3 regions of the Pseudoxanthomonas sp. CF385 genome follow, and region 2 is predicted to be linked to each of the others. Evidence: riboswitches for the same ligand, from Rfam matches in the RefSeq annotation. Region 2 holds a riboswitch; each other region holds the start of a gene.
What was found. A riboswitch is a leader RNA that binds a small molecule or an ion and turns the genes downstream of it on or off. The one in region 2 is predicted to bind cobalamin.
Positions count from the first base shown of each region.

Region 1: another riboswitch for cobalamin. It lies ahead of BLT45_RS01195 (ribonucleoside-diphosphate reductase subunit alpha); the one in region 2 lies ahead of btuB (TonB-dependent vitamin B12 receptor).
Region 3: another riboswitch for cobalamin. It lies ahead of metE (5-methyltetrahydropteroyltriglutamate--homocysteine S-methyltransferase); the one in region 2 lies ahead of btuB (TonB-dependent vitamin B12 receptor).

Region 1 is NZ_FNKZ01000001.1:275,672-280,426, forward strand. It holds gene BLT45_RS01195 (ribonucleoside-diphosphate reductase subunit alpha) at 1-1,645, opposite strand, end outside; cobalamin riboswitch at 1,920-2,139, opposite strand; gene BLT45_RS01200 (2-oxoadipate dioxygenase/decarboxylase HglS) at 2,406-3,770, opposite strand; gene BLT45_RS01205 (alpha/beta hydrolase) at 3,904-4,755, shown strand, end outside.
Region 2 is NZ_FNKZ01000004.1:47,953-52,707, forward strand. It holds gene bioD (dethiobiotin synthase) at 1-103, opposite strand, end outside; gene BLT45_RS17070 (TMEM175 family protein) at 108-833, opposite strand; gene BLT45_RS17075 (GAF domain-containing protein) at 916-1,401, shown strand; gene BLT45_RS17080 (TfoX/Sxy family protein) at 1,398-1,766, shown strand; cobalamin riboswitch at 1,868-2,088, shown strand; gene btuB (TonB-dependent vitamin B12 receptor) at 2,207-4,078, shown strand; gene BLT45_RS17090 (DUF3861 domain-containing protein) at 4,131-4,442, opposite strand; gene BLT45_RS17095 (PadR family transcriptional regulator) at 4,439-4,755, opposite strand, start outside.
Region 3 is NZ_FNKZ01000001.1:267,955-272,709, reverse strand. It holds gene metE (5-methyltetrahydropteroyltriglutamate--homocysteine S-methyltransferase) at 1-1,907, opposite strand, end outside; cobalamin riboswitch at 2,107-2,341, opposite strand; gene BLT45_RS01175 (serine hydrolase domain-containing protein) at 2,435-3,691, shown strand; gene BLT45_RS01170 (linear amide C-N hydrolase) at 3,692-4,753, opposite strand.

The DNA.
Region 1 (4,755 bases), on a different contig from region 2:
GATGGCGGCCACGTTCCTGCGCCAGTTCCACCGACGTCTCCAGCGCGTGGAAGTAGATGGTCTCGGCGATCTTCGCCGACAGCGCGCGCGCCTCGGCGCTGTCGAACGGCAGGCGCAGCTTGAAGAACACGTCCTGCAGGCCCATGCAGCCGAGGCCCACCGGGCGCCAGCGCAGGTTGCCGCGGCGCGCGGTCTCGATCGGATAGAAGTTCAGGTCGATCACGCGGTCCAGCTGGCGCACGGCCAGGCGGACGGTCTCGGCGAGCTTGTCGAAATCGAACCAGCCATCGTCATCGAAGTGACGGCCCAGGTTGATCGAGCCGAGGTTGCACACCGCCGTTTCTTCCGCCGAGGTGACTTCCAGGATTTCCGTGCACAGGTTCGACAGGTGGATGACGTTGCCGGCGCGCAGGGTCTGGTTGCTCGCGGCGTTGCACTTGTCCTTGAAGGTCATCCAGCCGTTGCCGGTCTCGGCCAGCGTGCGCATCATCCGGCCGTAAAGCTTGCGAGCGGACGTGGTCTTCATCGCCTTGCCTTGCGCTTCGGCCTGCGTGTAGGCCAGTTCGAACGCAGCGCCATACAGGTCGGTCAGTTCAGGCACCACGCGTGGATCGAACAGCGACCATTCCTGGTCGGCTTCGACGCGCTTCATGAAGAGGTCCGGCACCCAGTTGGCCAGATTGAGGTTGTGCGTACGGCGCGCTTCGTCGCCGGTGTTGTCGCGCAGCTCCAGGAAGTCTTCGATGTCGGCGTGCCAGGTTTCCAGGTACACGCAGGCCGCGCCCTTGCGCTTGCCACCCTGGTTGACCGCCGCGACCGAGGAATCCAGCGTCTTCAGCCACGGCACGATGCCGTTGCTGTGGCCGTTGGTGGACTTGATCAGCGAACCACGCGAACGCACGCGGGTGTAGCTCACGCCGATGCCGCCGCTGAACTTGCTCAGCTGGGCGATGTCGCCGTACTTGGCGTAGATCGACTCCAGCGTGTCCTGCGGCGAGTCCAACAGGAAGCACGAGGACAGCTGCTCGTGCGTGGTGCCGCTGTTGAACAGCGTCGGCGAGCTGGGCAGGTAGTCCAGGTTGCCCATGCGGCGATACAGCGCCAGCGCTTCGGGCACGTCTTCGCTCAGCGCGCAGGCGATGCGCAGGAAGAACTGCTGCGGCGTCTCGATGACCTTGCGGGTGTGCGGGTGGCGCAGCAGGTAGCGGTCGTACAGCGTGCGCAGGCCGAAGTAGTCGAAGTGCAGGTCGAGCGAGGCGTCCAGCGCATCGTTGAGCTTGCGTGCGTTGGTCTGTACGAAGTTCAGCAGGCGGTCGTTGATCAGGCCGACTTCGTGGCCGCGGGTGACCGACTGCGAGAACGCGTGGATCTCCTGGCCGGTGACTTCCTTGACGATGTAGCCGGCCAGCAGGCGTGCGGCCAGGCGGCTGTATTCGGGTTCCTCGCCGGTCAGCAGCGCGGCGGTGCGGATCGACAGTTCGTCCAGTTCGCGCGTGCTGGCGCCGTCGTACAGGCCGGAGATGGTGCGGGTGGCCACGCGCATCGGGTCGATGGCGTGCAGGCCTTCGCAGTTGCGCTGCACCGCGCGCACGATCTTGTTGAGGTCCACCGGCTCGCGGCCGCCGTTGCGCTTGGTCACGCTCATCGCGGTGGCGGTGGGCGGCGGGGTCAGCGAAAAGGCGTCCTTCTGGGACGGGGTGGTGCCGGCGTCGGCGACGGCGCTGTCGATCTGGGTCACGAGAATCCTCCATGCGTGGTGCACGCGGCGGCCCGTCCCTCGCGGGGCTGCGCAAGGCCGGATGGAGGATCACAGTGGGGAAGCGGCGTCGCAGGGGGCGAGATCGCGCGGACGGAAGACCGGCGTGCCCTGCTTCGCCAGCCCTCTCCCCCCGGAGATTCCGCGGCCGGCACCGCGCGGTGTGCTACGCGCGGCTGTCGGCAGGTCTTCGGACTCATGGGCGGGAAGGACGTGCCTTCTTCCTACGTCCGCCGCTTCCCAGGGCAAGGCCCCAGTGCTGGTGGCGGGTTCGTTCCCAATTACCGCTGCGGGGCAGTGCCGGAGTGGCGCGAACGCGTCACCGGCTTCCCGTTTTAATCCCGTGGCTTGCGACCACCGGAACCGACGGCCACAACATAGTGGGGCATGCCGGAAGCGTCAACACCAAATGTTGTGTGGAACAGCGGGTGTCGGACTGGCGCGGGTTTCACGGATTTCTCCTTCGCCCCGCCTGCGGGGAGAAGGTGCCCTAACGGCGGATGAGGGGCAGGCGCGATGATGATCCGCGCGCGACACCAAGATCGCGAACGTTTTGCCGACTAAACGCGTTGGGGGTGGGACTCCGTTCGCCCCTCACCCGCCTTCGGCACCCTCTCCCCGCTGGCGCAGGGAGAGGGCATATGAAGCCTTAGCCGCGCAGCGCGGCGACCGAAGCGTCCTGTGCCTGCGCGTACAGCGCGAACGGGTCGTGGATCGTCGCGCCGAGCGCGGTCTCGAACGCGTCCTGGTTCGCATGCGCGTCGTAGGCGCGCTGTTCGCCGCCGCCGAGGTTGGACTGGAAGATGCCCGCCGCGCTGACCGGCAGGAAGTCCTCGTAGACGATGGGATCGGCGACGGCATGGCCGGCCGCGACGAGGGCGTCGGGCGTCATCGCCGCTCGCTCGGCGGCCGGCAACGCAGCGCCGGTCGCGGTGACGCGGTAACGGAAGTACCCCAGTCCGTCGCGGCGCAGCGTGGTCTCATCATCGGGGAAGGCCGCGAACGCCGCCGCCAGCCGCTGCGGATAGTCCGCCGACGTGTTGCCGGCGCCGCCGGCCTGGCGCACCTGCGCGAGCAGGCGGTCGTAGAGCTCGCGCCCGGCGGGCGTCAGCGCCAGGCCGCGCTGTTCGATCTCGCCGAAGCGCGCGCTGTGGCTGCCGGGCACCAGCGTGCCGGTGGCGTCGGGGAAGGCGACTTCCTCTTCCAGCGCCTTGAAGCTGGTCTGCCGCAGCAGGATCGGCACCGCGCGGCGCGGCGGGCCTTCGATCAACGCCTTGGCCTGGATGCCGCGCTCCAGCATCGCCGCCTGGGCGGCATCGATGTCCAGCGTGCGCGGGGTGAGGTGGTTGATGTGCGGGCCGCGGAAGCTGACCACGTCGGCGACCAGCCGGTGCAGACCGTGCAGCGCGCGGTAGGTCTGCAGCGAGACGGTCGCGTCGCCATGCCAGCGGAAGGTCTCGAGCACTTCGGCAACGAAGCGCTGCGCATCGGCATCGTCCAGCCCGCCGTCGCGTTCGGCCTGGTCCACCAGCGCGCGCGCGCCGGCGGTGAAGATGTCGCGCTTGGCCAGGATCGCCTCGGCTTCCGCGCGCAGCGTCGCGTCGGCGATCAGCTCCAGGCGCAGCAGCGAGGTGAAGATGCGGAACGGGTTGGCGGCCAGCGCGGCTTCGGTCAGTGGGCGGAACGCGGTCGCATGCACCGGCACGCCGGCCACGGTGAGGTCGTAGTAGCCCACCGGATGCATGCCCATCAACGCGAACACACGGCCCAGCATCGCCAGTTCCGCCGGCGTGCCGACGCGGATCGCGCCGTGGCGCTCCAGGTCCAGGCGCTCGGTTTCGCCGGTGCGCTGCAGGCGCTCGGCCAGGGCGGCGTCGCGCTGCAGTGTCGTCGTGTTGATGTCGCCGACCAGCGTGATCAGGTCGCCGTACAGCGGCACCTCGGCGCGGTACATGTCGGACATGGCCTGGGCGAACAGGCCGCGGATGCGGTCGGGGGAAACGAAGGCGGTCATGGGGCTCGGCGTGCGGGCGGCGTGGGGCCGCCGGGGGGGCGTATTGTCGCCGGCCACGCGGGCGCGGGCCAGCCGGATCCGGAGGCCGTCAACCCGTGGCCCGACGGCGCGTTGTCCCCTGCGAGGTGACCCCATGACGCCCCATCCCTGGCTCCGCACCGGCCTGTTGGCCTGCGCCCTGCTCGCTGCGCTGCCGTTGGCGGCGCAGACCTTCCGCGAGCGCCTGCAGGAGATGCGCGATGCGTCGCGCCAGCCCGCCGCCCGTGCGCCAGCCCTGCCGGCCGGTGCGCGTGCGATGCGCGATGTCGCCTACGGCGACGATCCGCGCCAGCGCTTCGACGTCTACCTGCCGGCGCAGCCCAAGCACGCGCCGATCATCCTGTTCGTCCACGGTGGCGGCTGGGCCAACGGCAACAAGGACAACCCGGGCGTGGTCGAGAACAAGGCCGCCTATTGGCTGCCGAAGGGCTACATCCTGGTCTCCACCAACTACCGCCTGCGACCGGACACCGCACCGCTCGACCAGGCGCGCGATGTCGCCCGCGCGCTGGCCGCGGTGCAGAAGCGCGCGCCCGAATGGAACGGCGATGCCTCGCGTGTGGTGCTGATGGGTCACTCGGCCGGCGCGCACCTGATCGCGTTGGTCGGTGCGTCGTCGACGCTGTGGCGCGACGCCGGCGCGACCCAGCCACGCGGCGTGGTGTCGCTGGACAGTGGCGGGCTGGACGTCCCGCAGACGATGCAGCGGCCACCGCTGCCCGGCATCTACCAGCGCGCGTTCGGGAGCGACCGCAGCGACTGGATCGCCGCCTCGCCCTACCACCAGCTCACCCGCGACGCGGTGCCGATGCTGTTCGTCTGCTCCTCGCGCCGCAAGGACGCATGCCCGCAGGGGCGAGCGATGGCGGACAAGGCGAAAACGCTGGGCGTGCCGATGGAGGTGCTGCCGGAGGATCTCTCGCATGGCGACGTGAACCGCGACCTC
Region 2 (4,755 bases):
CTACCGCGCGCAGCCCGCGGGCGCGGAACGCGTGCAGCAGCGCAGCGCTGGCGACGGTCTTGCCCACGCCGGTGTCGGTGCCGGTGACGAACAGCCTGTCCACCGGCCTAGCCCTCCACGCGTTCCGGCCAACGGCGTGTGCCGAAACGCTGGCCCCACACGTGGACGAACCCGGTGAACGACAGCAGGAAGTACACGCTGCCCGGCATGGCGACCTGCCAGGAACGCGAGTCTTCGGTCAGCAGGCCGGCGATCGCCACCGACAGCAGCCCGACCAGGACGAAGTACGCATGCGAGGCGAACTCGCCCGCGGCGTTGGCGGCGGCGTCGCCATCCAGCCCCAGCCGCGCGCGCGCGCGCCATGCCAGCGCGTACAGGCCGCCGATGCAGGCGGACATCGATGCGAACGCCAGCCCGTAGAAGGTGAACATGAAGGCCAGCGGGCGGGCGCCATTGGCGTCGTTCAACGGCATCGGCAGCCAGCCGTTGGTGATCCACGCGAAGAAGGTGCCCAGCAGCAGGCGCAGCGGATACACATAGACCAGCACCAGGAACACCAGCAGCAGGCTGAGCAGCGTGGCCGGCACCGTGCCGAGGCGGTAGCGCCGGCTCCAGCGCACGTGCGCGTACCAGAACATCGCCACCATCGCGAAGCTGGCGGCGAATGCGGGCACGTTCTTCAACGCCTGCAGCAGCGCGCCGATGCTGTCCGGGATGCGGTCCACCGAGATCACCAGCAGGGTCACCGCGAACGCGAAGGCCGCGTCCACGAACGCTTCCAACCGGGTCACACCGTGGCCGCGCCACGCGGCTTCGTCATCGCCTGCCTTCATGCTCACCCTTCTCCCCGTCGGGTCCGCCGCTGGAATGCATCATATCGGGCCGCCGCGAGGGGCCGGGAGTAGAATCGACGACATGTCATTCGCCTCCCAGACGCTCACCGGCAGCAAGCCGGAACAATACGCACAGCTGGCCGAACAGGCCCGTGCCCTCTTGGCCGGCGAACCGGACCGGATCGCCAACGCCGCCAACCTGGCCGCACTGGTCTACCACGCCCTGCCCGACTTCAACTGGGTGGGCTTCTACTTCTTCGATGGCCGGGAATTGGTGGTCGGTCCGTTCCAAGGACTACCAGCCTGCGTGCGGATCCCGTTGGACAAGGGGGTCTGCGGAGCCGCCGCACGCACCCGCCAGACCCAGCGCGTGGACGACGTGGACGCCTTTCCGGGCCACATCGCCTGCGACTCCGCATCGCGCTCGGAATTGGTGGTCCCGCTGGTGAAAGGGGGCGAACTCGTCGGCGTGCTCGACCTGGACAGCCCCCGCCTGGCCCGGTTCGATGCGGACGACCAGGAGGGCATGGAACGCATCGCCGCCATCTTCCTGGATTCACTGACATGACAGGCACCAAGCTGCGCAACATCGGCCCCAAATCCGCCGCCTGGCTCCGCCAGGTCGGCCTGCGTACGCAGGAGGACCTGGAGTCGGTGGGCGCGGTCGAGGCCTTCATCCGGGTCAAGCGCGCGGGGTTCCGGCCCAGCCTCAACCTGCTGTACGCGCTGGAAGGCGCGCTGCTGGACTGCCACTGGCAGCAGCTGCCCGAGGCGCGTCGCGGCGAACTGCTGGTGGCCTACGATGCCGCCGCCGCCCTGCTGCCGCCGCCGCGCGGCCGCCCGGCCGCCGGTCCGGTGACCACGACCCACACCGAGCCGGAAGAAGACAGCGGTCCTTCGCTGAACCTGTTCGATTCGCGCGGCGACGACTGATCGCACGTCGTAGCGTCGCGCTTGCTCGACGCCGCACACCCTCCGTTGCCGGAAAGCACCGGAGCAAGCTCCGCTCTACGTGGCGGACGGATGCTTCCCGTATACTGCGCGCGCTTTCAGGTGACCCGCGCCTCGTGCCGGGTTGAAACGGGAAGCCGGTGACCCGCCCCATGGCGGCATTCCGGCGCTGCCCCCGCAACGGTAGGCGAAGACAGCCGCGGCATCGGCCACTGTGCGTCCACGACGCATGGGAAGGCGCCACGGCGGAGTGCCCTGCACTCGTTCGCAAGCCCGGAGACCGGCCTGGGAGTCCACTGGTTGCGATGCGGAGGGCGTCGCGGCGTGCCGCGCCGCTTCGCCCGCGCTGTCCGCTCCGCTTCCCTTTCCATCGCGACTCCACGCCGAAGAATGCGCGCGGGGCGCGCGATGGAGTTGTTCCGATGCAGAGCCGTAGTGTTTCCTCCCCTTCCCTGTTGGCCCTCGCGGTCGCGATGGCGCTGCCGTTCGCGGCGCAGGCGCAGGACGCCACCAACCTCGACGAGGTCGTCGTCTCGGGCACGCGCACCGAGGTGTCCGTCGAAGACAGCCTGGTCCCGGCCCAGGTGATCGGCCGCGATGCGATCCAGCGCAGCCAGGCGCGCTCGCTGGGCGAACTGCTGCAGGGCCGCGCCGGCATCTCGATCGCCAACCAGGGCGGCGCCGGCAAGATCACCACGCTCAACCTGCGCGGCGCGGAGTCCGACCACGTGCTGGTGCTCGTGGACGGCGTGCGCATGGGCTCGGCGACCGCCGGCCTGCCCGCGCTGCAGGACCTGCCGATCGACCAGATCGACCGCGTCGAAATCGTGCGCGGCCCGCGTTCGAGCCTGTGGGGCTCGGAGGCGATCGGTGGCGTGATCCAGGTGTTCACCCGCCGTAACACCGGCAAGGTGCGCCCGAACTTCCGCATCGGCGTGGGCAGCGACAGCACCCGTGAAGCCAGCGCCGGCATCGGCGGCGGCAACGCGCGCGGCTGGTTCGGCGCCGACGTGGCGTACACGCGCACCGACGGCTTCAACGCCTGCCGCGGACGCGGGCCGGACCCGAGCATCCCGTTCGACTTCGGCGCCGGCTGCTTCACCGACGAGCCCGACCGCGACGGCTACCGCAATACCTCGGCCAACCTGCGCGGCGGTTATTCGTTCACCGACACCTTGACGCTGGAAGCCAACGCGCTTCGCGCCGACGGCGAGAGCGAATTCGACGGCAGTTTCACCAACCGCTCCGAGACCGTGCAGCAGGTGCTGGGCACCAAGCTGCGCTATGCGCCCAGCGAGAAGGTCAACCTGCTGCTGAGCCTGGGCCGCAACGACGACAAGTCCGATGACTTCCTCGACGACGTGCAGTCCGGCTACTTCGAGACGCGTCGCTACGTGGCCTCGCTGCAGGGCGACTTCAGCGTGGCGGCGAACCAGCTGCTGACCGCCGGCATCGACTGGCAGGACGACAAGGTGGAAAGCGCCACCGATTTCGACGTCACCCAGCGCGACAACCTGGCCGGCTTCGTCGAGTACCAGGGCCGTTTCGGCGCGCACCAGCTGCAGGCCAGCGTCCGCAACGACGACAACGAACAGTTCGGCAACCACACCACCGGCAGCTTGGGCTACGGCTTCGGCTTCGGCAACGGCCTGAAGCTGACCGCCAGCGTCGCGACAGGCTTCAAGGCACCGAGCTTCAACGACCTGTACTACCCGTTCTTCGGCAACCCGGACCTGAAGCCGGAAGAATCCGAAAGCGTCAACGTCGGCATCGCGCAGTACGCGGACACCTGGAACTGGACGTTCAACGTCTACCAGAACAAGGTGGACCAGCTGATTTCGTACGACGCGTCGATCTTCCTGCCCAACAACATCGACGAAGCCCGCATCCGCGGCGCCGAGTTCACCGTCGACGTCACCCTGGCCGGTTTCGACGTCGCTACGCAGTTGAGCCACACCGATCCGCGCAACCGGTCGGCGGGCGCCAACCACGACAACCTGCTGGCGCGCCGTCCGCGCAACACCGCGCGCATCGACGTGGACCGCGCGTTCGGTGCGTTCCGCACCGGCGTGACGTTCAACGCCGCGGGCGAGCGTTATGACAACCTGGCCAACACCGATCGCCTGGGCGGCTACAGCACGCTGGACCTGCGCCTGGAGTACGCCATCGCACCGGCCTGGACGCTGCAGGCGAAGGTGGGCAACGTGTTCGACCGCGCGTACGAAACCGTCGCCTGGTACAACCAGGCCGGTCGCACCTACGGCCTGAGCCTGCGCTACCAGCCGACCGAGTAATACGCCGCCACGGCGCTTGAAACGAAAAAAGCCCGGCGATGCCGGGCTTTTTTCATGCAGGTTCCGCAGGTGCGGATGGGCCTTGCTTGAGTGTCTTCATGAAATCGCGGAAATGCGGGGCGAACTCGGCGAAGAGAGGATGGCCGCGGTTCTCCAGCATCACCTCGCTGAAGAGCTTCAGGCCCACCGCCAACGGCGTGGCCGCATCCGGGGGCAGATCGTCGCGCTGGCGCAACCGCGCGACGATGGCGAACACGTCGTCGTGGTTGCCCACCTCGAAGCGCAGCGGTGCGTCGTAGGTGGACGCTGCGCCTTTCGCATCCGCCAGGTGCTCGAGGGTGACGCGGTAGCGGTGCTGCTTCATGGCGTGTCCTCCGTGGCGCGCGCAGGGGCGCCAGTGTCGCGACCGATGTCCACCGCGGCACGGTCGATCGCATCGGCGATGCGCTGCAGGGCCTCGGTGTCGGGCGTGCCGTCGGTGAAGCGCAGGCGCAGCGCGGTCTTCAGGTTCTCCATCGCGCGCTCGATCTCGGGCGCGCGCCGGGCGAGCGCGTGGCGGCGGCCTTCGCGCAGGCGCATCAGCAGCGCATCGAGATGCTCGCGCCGCGACTGCAGCTGCACGCACCCCTCGGAGGTGATGCGGTACTGGCGGCGCCCGCCGTCTTCGGCGAGGGCCT
Region 3 (4,755 bases), on a different contig from region 2:
CCGGACGCACTGATGCGGAAGCACTCCACGGCCCAGGCCAGGTAGGCCTGCCAGTCCGCGCGACGCAACGGCAGGCCTTCGCGCAGGGCCGGTTCGTCGATCTGGATCACGCCGATGCCGGCCGCCTCCAGGTCCAGCACTTCGTCACGCAGGGCGAGCGCGATCTGCCGGCAGGTCTGCGCACGCGCCTGGTCGTCGCGCACGAACGACCACTGCAGCACGGTGACCGGTCCGGTCAGCATGCCCTTCATCGGCCGCTCGGTCAGCGACTGCGCGTACCGCGTCCAGCGCACCGTCATCGGCGCGGGGCGCGACACGTCGCCGTAGATGATCGGCGGCTTCACGCAGCGCGAGCCATAGCTCTGTACCCACCCGTTCTTGGTGAAGGCGAACCCGTCCAGCTGCTCGCCGAAGTACTCCACCATGTCGTTGCGCTCGAACTCGCCATGCACCAGCACGTCGAGGCCGATCTCTTCCTGGATGTGCACGCAGCGCGCGGTCTCGGCTTCGAGGAAGGCATCGTACCCGGCGTCGGACAGCGTGCCGCTCTTGTGGCGCGCGCGCGCCTCGCGCACCTCGTGCGTCTGCGGGAACGAGCCAATCGTCGTGGTCGGGAACGCCGGCAGCGCGAATCGCGCCTGCTGGGCAAGACGACGCTGCGGGTACGGCACATCACGATGGATGTCGGCCGCCTCGGGCGAGGCCAGCCGCGCCGCGACAGCGGGGCGGTGCACCCGTCCCGAGTGGCGACGCGATTCGATGCGATCGCGCGCCACCGCCAGCGCGGGGTCCGCCGTGCGCGGATCGCGCAGCGCGTCGGCCAGCAGGCGCAGTTCCTCGATTTTCTGCCGGGCAAAGGCCAGCCATGACTTCAGGTCGGATGGCAGCGCCTTCTCGCCGATGACGTCCACCGGCACGTGCAGCAGCGAGCACGACGGCGCCAGCCACAGCTGGCCGAGCTCCAGGTGGCCTTGCGCGTACCTGGCCAGGATCAACGCGTTGTCCAGGTTCGTGCGCCAGATGTTGCGGCCATCCACCAGGCCCACCGACAGCACGCGGCCACGCGGCCACTGCTTCAGCACGTCGTCCAGCTGTTCCTTGCCGCGCACCAGGTCCACGTGCAGGCCGTCGACCGGCAGCGCGCAGGCCAGCGGCAGCTGCGCATCGAGCCGACCGAAGTACGTCGCCAGCAGCAGGCGCGGACGGACGGTCTTCGCCAGCGTCGCGTACGCGCGCAGGTAGGCCGAACGGGTGGCCTCATCCAGGTCCAGCACCAGGCAGGGCTCATCGAGCTGCACCCAGTCCGCACCCGCCGCATGCAGCTTCGTCAGCAGCTCCGCGTATACCGGCAACAGGCGGTCGAGCAGCGCCAGCCGGTCACTGCCGTCCACCGTTTTCGCCAGCAGCAGGAAGCTCACCGGCCCGAGCAGCACGGGGCGCGTCGCGTGGCCCTGGGCACGTGCTTCAAGGTACTCGGCCACCGGCTTGTCGCCGCGCAACCGGAAACTCTGCCCGGCGTGCAGCTCCGGCACGAGGTAGTGGTAGTTGGTGTCGAACCACTTGGTCATCTCCAGCGCGCGCAGGTCCACGCCGTCCTTTTGCAGGCCGCGCGCGAGGGTGAAGTAGCCGGCCAACGGATCGGCATCGGCCAGTGCGCGGTAGGCGTCGGGCAGGGCGTCGAACAGGAACGCCGTATCCAGCACGTGGTCGTACAGCGAAAAGTCGTTGCAGGGGACGACATCGGCGCCGGCATTGCGTTGCAGCTGCCAGTGGCGATGGCGCAGGTCGCGTGCGGTGTCCTGCAGCGCGTCGGCGCTGCTTTCGCCGCGCCAGTAGCGTTCGAGTGCGGTCTTCAGTTCGCGCTTCACGCCGATGCGCGGGAAGCCGAGGGTGGTAACGGTGGTCATGGTGCGTGTCCTCATGCAAGCAGTGATGAGGAACGAAGGAACCGCGCGCCGGGCACGCGCCCGCCACGCCAGCGACCTTCGCCCCCGCGGGCGAGCCGGAGTGCCGGGAGGAAGGCGCAGGAGGACGCATCCGGGCAGGCGCGCGCGGACACGGGCTCCGGCCGCCTCCCCTCGGAAGCTCCAGGTCAGACGGAAGACGGTCGTGTCTTCCGGCCAGGGCAGGTCTTCGGGCTCATGGACGGGCGCGTGTGCGCTGGCCTACTTCCCACCGCTTCCCGGCCCGCGAGGACCAGTGCTGTTGACGGGGTTCGTTTCCAAATACCGCTGCGGGGCAGCGCCGGAATAGGCCCATGGAACAGGCCGCACCGGCTTCCCTTTTAATCCCATCTCTTCATTCGCATGAAGAGATGGAAACCTTGGCGATGCGGACGATACGGCGGTGGGGCGTGGCGCGTCAAGCCAGCGCGGGGTTTGCATCGCTCATACGTCATCTTTAAACGAGCCTGCCTAGGGACACTCAAGCCGTCATGAGTCACGCCTCATCGTTCCCGTCACGCCGAAACCTGCTGAAAGCCGGCCTGTTGTCCCCGCTGGCGTGGGCCTGGCCACGCTCCGCTTCCGCCGCCGCCTGCGACGACGCGGCGGGCTGGATTCCGCCCGAGGCTTTCCTCGATGATCTGCCGCGGTTGATGCAGGCGCTGCGTGTGCCGGGCATCGGGCTGGCGGTGGTCGAGCGGGGCGAGGTGGTGTGGGCGCGCGGGTTCGGCGTGACCCATGCGCTGACGCGCGCGCCGGTGGTGGCGAACACGCTGTTCGAGGACGCCTCGCTGAGCAAGCCGGTGTTCGCCTATCTGGTGCTGCAGCTGGCGGACCAGGGCGTCATCGACCTTGATGCACCGCTGGTGCGCTACCGGCGGATGGACTACCTGGCCGACCATCCGTGGATCGACGCCATCACCGTGCGCGACGTATTGCGCCACTCCACCGGCCTGCCGAACTGGCGCAAGGATCCGGTGACCGAAAAACTGGTGCCCGCCGTGAAGCCCGGCACGCGCATCGACTATTCGGGCGAAGCGATCTTCTGGCTGCAGCTGGTGGTCGAAACGCTGACCGGCGAGAGCCTGGACGAATCGATGCAGCGCCTGCTGTTCGGCCCCGCCGGCATGCAGGGCAGCAGCTACAGCTGGAATGCGGACCTAGCCGCGCGTTCGGTGTACGGGCATCGCGCCGTCGAGGACGAAACGCCCGGCATGCCGCCGCAGATGCTGCGCGAGCAGTGGAGCGCGGCGCAGGTCGTGGCAGACCGCTGGGGCAAGCCGCTGTCGACCTGGCGCTACGAGGATGCCGCGCGCGCGTTGCCCGAGGTGCAGGCGATCACGCCCAAGGGCCTGGTGAACTGGCCCGGTGACATCCTCGCCAATGCCGCCGCGAGCCTGCGCACCACGCCGACCGCGTACGCGCGCTTCATGGCGCTGATGGTGCGCACGCCGCGCGAACCGTGGCAGATCACCGAGGCCACGCGCCGCGCGATGCTGACCAAGCAGATCGACGTGCCCGGCCGCTGGACGGAGAAGGGCCTGGGCTGGAACCTGGAAGCCACGCCGCGCGGGCCGGTCTTCTACCACTCGGGCAGCAACGGCGGCATCTTCAAGAATTTCGCGCTCGGCGATGCCAGCGGCCAGCGTGCGCTGGTGGCGCTGACCAACGGCGGCAGCGGCAACGTGTTGTACCGGCGTGTGGTGCGCGCCGCCACCGGCCACGACCTGCTCGCATTCGATCTGTAGCTACAGGCCCTGGAACACGAACGGTTCCGCGGGCCTGAAATCCTTCACCGCGTTGCCGGCGAACACGTTGCGCTGGTCCGCACCCAGGTCCAGGCGCAGCACCTTGCCGGTCTCCCTCGAGAAGTCCACGTCCTTGAGATCCACCCAGAACGTGTTCGGCGTCAGCGCGGATTCGAAGAAATAGAGCTTGCGCTTGTGGTCGGCGACGGTCCGCCAGCGCGTGGAGGAGATGTTGGGCTCTTCCGGCGTGTTGATGCCGAACGGTACCGACGTGTTGCGGATCACGCTGAAGACGCTGGCCAGCGCCTTCACCGGATCCTCGGCCTTCGGGATCGCATTGACGTAGAACGAGGCGCGCGCGAAGCGGTCTGCGGCGCGGTTGGTGCCCGGCAGCATCACCGTGCCACCGATCTGCTTCCAATAGGCATTGAGCGCCAGCTGCTGGTCGAACACCGGCGAGTTGGTCATCACTTGGTACCGGCGATCATGGTGAATCACCTGCTTGCCGTCGATGTATTCGATGATGGCGCTGTCGCCACTGGCATCGGACATCGACAGGTGCAGCGTGGTCAGCCGGTCCTCCCCGGGCACCTTGTCGGTCACGACGGTGAAAGGCTGCTTGCGCAAGGCGTCGACGGCCTCCTTCACGCTGCCGTAGTTGTCGAGCACGTATTGGGCCCACGCCGCGATGCTCAGGCCGGGGCCGCGTCCGTCGTAGGCGGGATATTCGGATTCGACCAGCCAGAGCACGTTGGCGACCAGGCCGGCTTCGTTCATGCCGTCGGTGGTGGAGATGTCGTAGCCCGTCGCGATGACGCTGCCGTACTTCGATGTCCATTTCACCGAGTGGGGCCCGGCCTGCCCGCTGCGGGCCATGCCGCGGGGGAAGATCCACAGGTTCGTCGCCACGTCGTTCTTCCAGTCCATCGAACGGGCGGTGATCACGTCGTCGTTGGCGCCGAGATAGACGACGCGGGTACAGGCATCGGCGGGCGGCGTGGCGGCGAGCGAGGACAGGAGGGCGGCGGCGAGCGCGAGCGGCATGACGAAGCGACGATCCATGA